Regions from separate parts of the Colwellia meonggei genome, predicted to be linked through region 2. Evidence: predicted binding sites of a transcription regulator. Region 2 holds the regulator's gene; the other holds the start of a gene.

Region 1 (3,429 bases), on a different contig from region 2:
TAAACGCGGTATTATTGCGGAAGTCTTTCATGGCGACAAAGGCCAGAGTACTCGTAATAGGGTACTTGATGGTTTTAAATCCGGTGAAATAGACGTGCTAATAGCTACTGATATTGCTGCCCGAGGCCTCGACATTGAAAAGCTACCTGTGGTAATAAACTTCGACTTACCAAGAAGCCCATCAGATTACATGCACCGCATTGGTCGTAGTGGTCGTGCTGGTGAAGTGGGGTTAGCTATTTCTCTGCTCGATTACGAAGATTATCATCACTTTAAAGTTATCGAAAAGAAAAACAAAATTCGACTAGAGCGTGAGCAAGTTGCAGGCTTTGAGGTTGATGAAATTATCACTCAAGCACATATTGAAGCAAGTAAACCAAAAGCAAAGCCCGAAGGCACCGGAAAGAAAAAGCGTAAAAACAAAGCAAGCGTCAATGCTGATATTTGGCTGAATAACTCTTAATCCTAACATCTAGAACTAATCATTAAAGGCTATCATGAATACTACTCTTGAAAACGTATCCGAAATAGTGGCAAAAGCGAATGACCTATTTGTTGGCAAGTTCGATAAAGTCGATACCATTATGGGGATCATGGATAAAACCCTACGTAAGCAAGGGATGAAAGCAGATGCTGTCACTATTGATTGTGTCGTATTAGATAAGAAAATTGTTGTTGTACTGCATGACGAAAAGCCCGGTTTAGTTGACGTTGCCCTAGGTAATAAAGCTGGAGATATATATTCTTCTACTGAACATAAAATTAGCGATTTAACACGGGAACTTATGCTAGGAATTATGGAAGCTAACTTCATCGCTTGATCGACATTGTTAACAAAAGGGGCTATTGGTGAATAAAGAAATTGATAAATTAGCCTGGCTATATATAGAAAACGGTAAACTTTTAAGTGCTCGCTCAAAAAATAAAACGCTTTTCTATATTCCTGGTGGTAAACGCGAGAAAGGTGAGTCAGATGAACAAGCCCTGATACGTGAAGTTAAAGAAGAAATTTCCGTAGACCTAATTTCTAATTCTATTAAATATGCTGAAACTTTTACAGCTCAGGCCGATGGTAAGGGTAGCGACACCGCAGTAAAGCTCACTTGTTATTTTGCAGATTTCAAAGGCGAACTCCGCCCTGACGCTGAAATTGCAGAAATAGACTTCATAAGTTATGAAAACAAAGCGCTATGTTCTCTAGGTTCAATTAAGATAATGGACTGGCTGAAGAAACAGAATTTACTCTAGTAGAAATAAAAACAATCCAACTTCAGGAGTTGTTGATTAGGGTCAAGTTAAGTTTATATAGTGCGCCAATTCATATTCAACTAGGTAAAGTTAGTAGTAAGATAATCGCCTTTATTTCAAAACCTAAGTAGTTACCATGATAGTTGATCTTAATAGCCAATACGGCTTAAATCCTGCCCATAGTGAAGTTGTTGAAGCATGCAAAATTATAGAGCCTTGCAGCACGCTTGATATGGGCTGTTCAAACGGCCGTAATGCGGTTTACCTCGGCCAACACGGATTTGATGTTACTGGTATTGACGCTAACCCAGGCGCAATTAATATGCTGCAAAGCATTATTAATGAACAGAGTTTTGAGAATATTAAAGCGCAAGTTTACGACATTAACCATGCCAACCTTAGCGAAAGTTACGGTTTTATATCAAGTACTGTTACCTTAATGTTTATCGACCCATCTCGTATTGATGCCGTTATTACCGATATGCAAAACTCTACCTTGGCAGGTGGTTACAACCTTATTGTGTGCGCTATGGATACTGAAGAGCATCCATGCCCTATGCCTTTCCCGTTCACCTTGAAAGCAGGGCAGTTACGCGAAGCTTATCAAGGCTGGGAAATGATCAAATACAACGAAGATGTTGGTACCATGCACAACGGCGCTCAATTGCAATTTGCCACTATGCTGGCGAAAAAGCCGAGCTAGATATAAAAGCTAACATAAACCCGTTATGGCCTTAATGCTAGCGTTTTACATTAAGGCATCGTAGGTTTTATTCATAATCTCAACAGAAATATTGTTATTATTTCTGTTACCGATAATTCGCTTGATGTTAAGTTGTTTTTGTCGAACAAAATCAATAAAAGTTCGAGTGTAATTGGGGATGACCTTAGCGATAGTATTATCAAAAGGAATATGCAAAAAATCTGATTGAAAAATAATGCCATCGCTCCTGAAATGAACAAAACTTTGTCGCTTAGCGTGCAAGTTTTCCAATACGTAAAAAACAGCACCATCAATGCTCTGTTCGTGTTCAATCATTCGGAACTTAAACTTGGCAACATCACCTGCAAAACCTGAGTAAGCTTTGATAGCAGCGATACTATACTCATCAGCAAGTATCTCGGCGCCTATGTCAGCATAGTCTTTTAGACCAGCAATTTGGTGCCCATGAGGATGAGTAACATAAACTGACGTAATTTTTTATTTGGAAATTGTTGATTGACCAGTTCAATCGTTTTTTTAGCAATACTGGCATAGCCACTGGCGCCAAATACCGCAATGTTATCGCCGCTAATTTTAAATAAACTATTACGCTTAGCTGAAGAGTCGGTGACAAGATAAAGATCGGTTGCTATTTCCGTTGCCACTAGCACACCGTCACTTTTAGGAAGTTCAGGACCGTATCCTATTGGTAGTTGCAGTTTATTCGGGTCTACTTGCTCAATAATGTCAAATTGATCAATAAATTTTATATACGCCGGCTCTGTTTCTCCGCCGTAATAAGATTGTAAAGAGCGAGCAAAAGTTAATCCTCTACTAGTTTGGTAATCATCGTAAACATAAATTGCACCTTCTGATTTTTTATTGATAGATAATAGCTGTAAAGGCTTAAGATTAAACTCATAATCGATAATATTATCATCGGATGTTAAATGTGTAAGCGTTATTGTGTTTGATTCGCTGTTTTGCTTAAAGGTAATTTTTTCCAAAATGTTGTCTTCATCAAGTAGAGGTCTTACCGCTAAAAAATCAACGTTCATAATCATGTAATAGATGAAACGATCAAAGTTACCTAAACCTTTATTGATAATGCTTTTACCAAATGTTGAAGTGCTTTTTTCATAGAATATGCTCTCACTGTCATTTTGAAATTGTGCTCTGTCGTACAGTCTACCTCCGGTGTAGTATAGTATGTCATTGTCGTAAAAGTGTTTTTTCACCAGGTCCACTTCAACCATTCTTTGCGACATCACTCTATTTGGGGTTTGATAATCCCAATAATTATTGTCTCTATATTGCTTATTTAAGAAGTGATATTTCAGCGAAAAGGTATTGATTGAACGAGTGCTCTTATAGTGGTTTCTGAGTTCTTCGATAATCGTTTTAGTTTCTTTTAGTGTTGATGTGGTTGAAGCCAGCGCTGAAGTTGTCGTTATAGTGAGAATAAATAAGACTATTAA
Region 2 (3,429 bases):
TAAGCTTGCCACCATAGAACATGTTAAGCATTAGCGTTTCTACCATGTCATCTCTATGATGTCCTAAGGCAATTTTTGTGGCACCAAGCGCTTTTGCCGCTTTATAGAGTAGGGCACGGCGTAAGCGTGAACATAAACTGCAAGTTGTTTTACCTTCTGGTATTTTCTCTTTTACAATCGCATAGGTATCTTCTTCAACAATTTGATAAGCAACACCTAGTTTTTCAAGATAATTAGGAAGAATATGTTCAGGAAATCCTGGTTGTTTTTGATCTAGGTTAACGGCTACTAAATCAAAGTTAATTGGTGCAGATGCTTTTAAGAGCATTAAAATTTCAAGTAGCGCATAGCTGTCTTTACCACCCGATAAACACACCATTATTTTATCGCCATCTTCAATCATATTGTATTGCGCAATAGCTTGTCCAACATGACGTCGTAAACGTTTTTCAAGTTTTTGTAATTGTGTATTTTGACTTGGTGTCAAGGGAGATTTTAATTCTGCGCTCATAATTCATTCCTAATAAATTGCGGCGCGTAGTATAGCCGATGCGGCTAAATGAAAAAAGTTGAACAAGGCATTTTATCTGCCATGTTCAACCTCAATTTATAAAAAATTGTACTAGATCAGGTTATTCAACATCTAATGGCGAAATATAGCCGTCAGGCTTTAATGCCAACACATCACAATTTAGCCTATCAATAACATGCTCAGCCGTATTGCCAATTAATGCTGCTGATAATCCGGTTCGACCAATGGTACCCAAAATTACTAGCTCGGCATCTAATTCATCGGCAACACTTTGGATAACATCTTCAGGTAGGCCTTCCTTAATATGGGTGTTTTCTGTTGAAATATTAAAGGCGTTTGCATGTTCCTGCATCGCATTTTCATGATGTTTAAACATAGAGTGGTTGTAGTCGCTGGCATTAAATTCCGGAATTTCAATTGCAATATTTACTGGCGTGCCTGGGAAAGAGTTCACTAAATGTAGATTTGCTTTCATTACCTGAGTTAATTGCTTTGCTTCGGCAGTAATTTTGTCGTTAAGTGAGCTATGTTCAGCTTCGTCACTACCAATATTTAGTGCTGCAACAATATTGCCATTATCAGGCCATAAATGTTCTTTTACTAATAGTACAGGGCACGGGCATTTACGCAAAATATGCCAATCAGTTGGGGTGAAAATAACTGACTTAAGCTTGTCGTGTTGGTGTGTGCCTTTAATAACAATGTCATAACCATTTTTGAGAACTTGTTCAATAATTTGCTCAAATGGACGGTTATGCCAAATAACGTTACAGTCAACATTTAATCCACTAAGATCAAGTTCTGACAATAGTGACTTGAGCCATTGAGTTCTATCGTTGATCACAGACTGACGCATGGCTTCACGCTCATCACTTGAAAGCATGGTGGTCATTTCATAAGAAAAATCGTATATGGTCAAAAATGCTGTAATGCTAGCGCCCGTTTTTTGAGCTAATTCAATGGCACGTTTTAAAGCTTTTTGATCTTCTGTTGTTGGGTCAACAATAGCGAGTATTTTTTGATACTTTTCCATACCTAATTCCTTTATTAATTGTCTATTGTATTTATACCGTTTAGCATAAAACTTGCGTGTAAAACGCTATAAACAAACGGTTAAACGATAACTTAACATCAATAGTTTTGTTTCGAGTTACTATAACAATAGAACAGTTTGAAACAATAATAGTTGTTTTAAATCAAATTATTATCGTATCAAATATAAACAACATTTCACGCTAAGCATAGCGTGAAATGTTAAAATAAGGAAATTTAAAGTATCTTAAGTTGGGCGGGGGTTATAGTGCAGCGCACTCGTTTAACTTATCGATATCAAGAATGGTAATTAACTTACCGTCAACCTGAATTAAGCCATTTTTATGAAAACGGTTAAGCAAACGGCTTATTGTTTCAACGGTTAAACCGATATAGTTACCAATATCACTACGAGTCATTGATAAACGAAACTCTGAAGCCGATAAACCTCGAGCATGATAACGACTACTTAACGTACTAATAAATGTTGCTAAGCGTTGCTCTGCATTCTTGCGATTAAGTAGCGTTAACATTTCTTGATCGCCGCGAATTTCTGTACTCATCATGCGTAAAATTTGTTTTTTTAATTTCGGCATGCTGTTAGATAAGCTATCAAGTGTGTTGTATGGAATTTCACAAACCATAGACGTTTCAAGTGCTTTAGCAAAGCTTGGATGCTCGGCGTTAGCAATTGCGTCAAAACCTAACAGGTCACCGGCTAAATGAAAGCCAGTAATTTGCTCTTCGCCTTGCTCGTTTACCGTGTATGTCTTAAAAGTACCAGAACGAATAGCATACAGGGCATGCATAGGTTGACCATCATTAAAAATTTGCTCGCCTTTATGAATAGGGCGCTTACGATCGATAATATTATCTAACGTATCAAGCTCTTTATCATTTAAGGTAAACGGCAGGCATAGTTCGCTAATACTACAGTTTTGACAGTGAATATGTTGCTGACCAGTACACGATTTATTGCTCATAGTAACCTATAGTTCTTTTTGCATTTTAATGATGTGGATCATATTAGATGCGTTATAGATATGCAATAAGTATAGTATAAATACCGTATAAAATCAGTAAAACGGCAGCGATCTTTCTAAACAGTGAATTTGCCAATAAAGACTTCACGCTAATGGTGCCAAACGACACTGAAAGCAGTGCCGGTAAAGTACCCAACCCAAAGAAAAACATAATTAGAGCGCCGTTCATGGTGTTTGCACTGGCTAGTGCCCAAGTTAACGTGGAATATACTAAGCCACATGGTAGCCATCCCCATAATGCCCCCAAAGCGAAAGCACTGCGCGTATTTTTAATAGGAATAAATTTTTGTGTATTTGGAGATATAATTTTCCAGAGCTTTTTACCTAGGTATTCAACACGGCTTAACCACATTAACCATTGCCCCAAATACAAACCAAGTAGGATTAAAAAAATACCTGCAACACTCTTTAATGTCACAACTGGAAAACCTATGCTTTTAGCAGCCATAGAACTAGTAAAAGCAACAAGGGCTCCAATGAAGCTATAGGACGCTATTCGACCAAAATTATAGGCAATAACAATATGGTATTTACTGCTTGTTGCATTTGGAGAGATTGCGGTTGTTAACATAGTACTAATTCCGCCGCACATCACAATGCAGTGACCTGAGCCAAGTAGCCCAATGAGGAATGCTGAAAAGTAGTCTAGGCTCATCGTGACAATTATTCTTGCTTATCAATTAAGTTTCTTGGCGTTGTCTCTACAGGCTTAGTTTCTGTTTGAGGGGAAGGTGAGATGTTATTACTATTGTCACCAATATCTTTATCACCATTTGATTTTTTATCGTTAGCATCATCAAATAGAATACTCATGCCTTGCTT

The links. Region 2 encodes FNR, which switches genes on or off when oxygen is low (the NO sensors DNR and NnrR bind a similar motif). Its sites were predicted from a motif close to TTGATCTAGATCAA; they were not measured.
Region 1: a site for FNR is predicted at 1,281-1,294, ahead of tehB (tellurite resistance methyltransferase TehB). Genes of this name have one in related genera too.

What each region holds. Positions count from the first base shown of each region.
Region 1 is NZ_BAAJLZ010000005.1:287,855-291,283, reverse strand. Features, by position in the region: gene AC27E9_RS14125 (DEAD/DEAH box helicase) at 1-463, shown strand, start outside; gene AC27E9_RS14120 (hypothetical protein) at 498-821, shown strand; gene AC27E9_RS14115 (NUDIX hydrolase) at 850-1,248, shown strand; gene tehB (tellurite resistance methyltransferase TehB) at 1,385-1,951, shown strand; gene AC27E9_RS14105 (hypothetical protein) at 1,997-2,287, opposite strand; gene AC27E9_RS14100 (hypothetical protein) at 2,395-3,429, opposite strand, start outside.
Region 2 is NZ_BAAJLZ010000004.1:321,480-324,908, forward strand. Features, by position in the region: gene ttcA (tRNA 2-thiocytidine(32) synthetase TtcA) at 1-511, opposite strand, end outside; gene uspE (universal stress protein UspE) at 633-1,565, opposite strand; gene fnr (fumarate/nitrate reduction transcriptional regulator Fnr) at 1,828-2,547, opposite strand; gene AC27E9_RS12340 (sulfite exporter TauE/SafE family protein) at 2,600-3,262, opposite strand; gene ccoS (cbb3-type cytochrome oxidase assembly protein CcoS) at 3,271-3,429, opposite strand, start outside.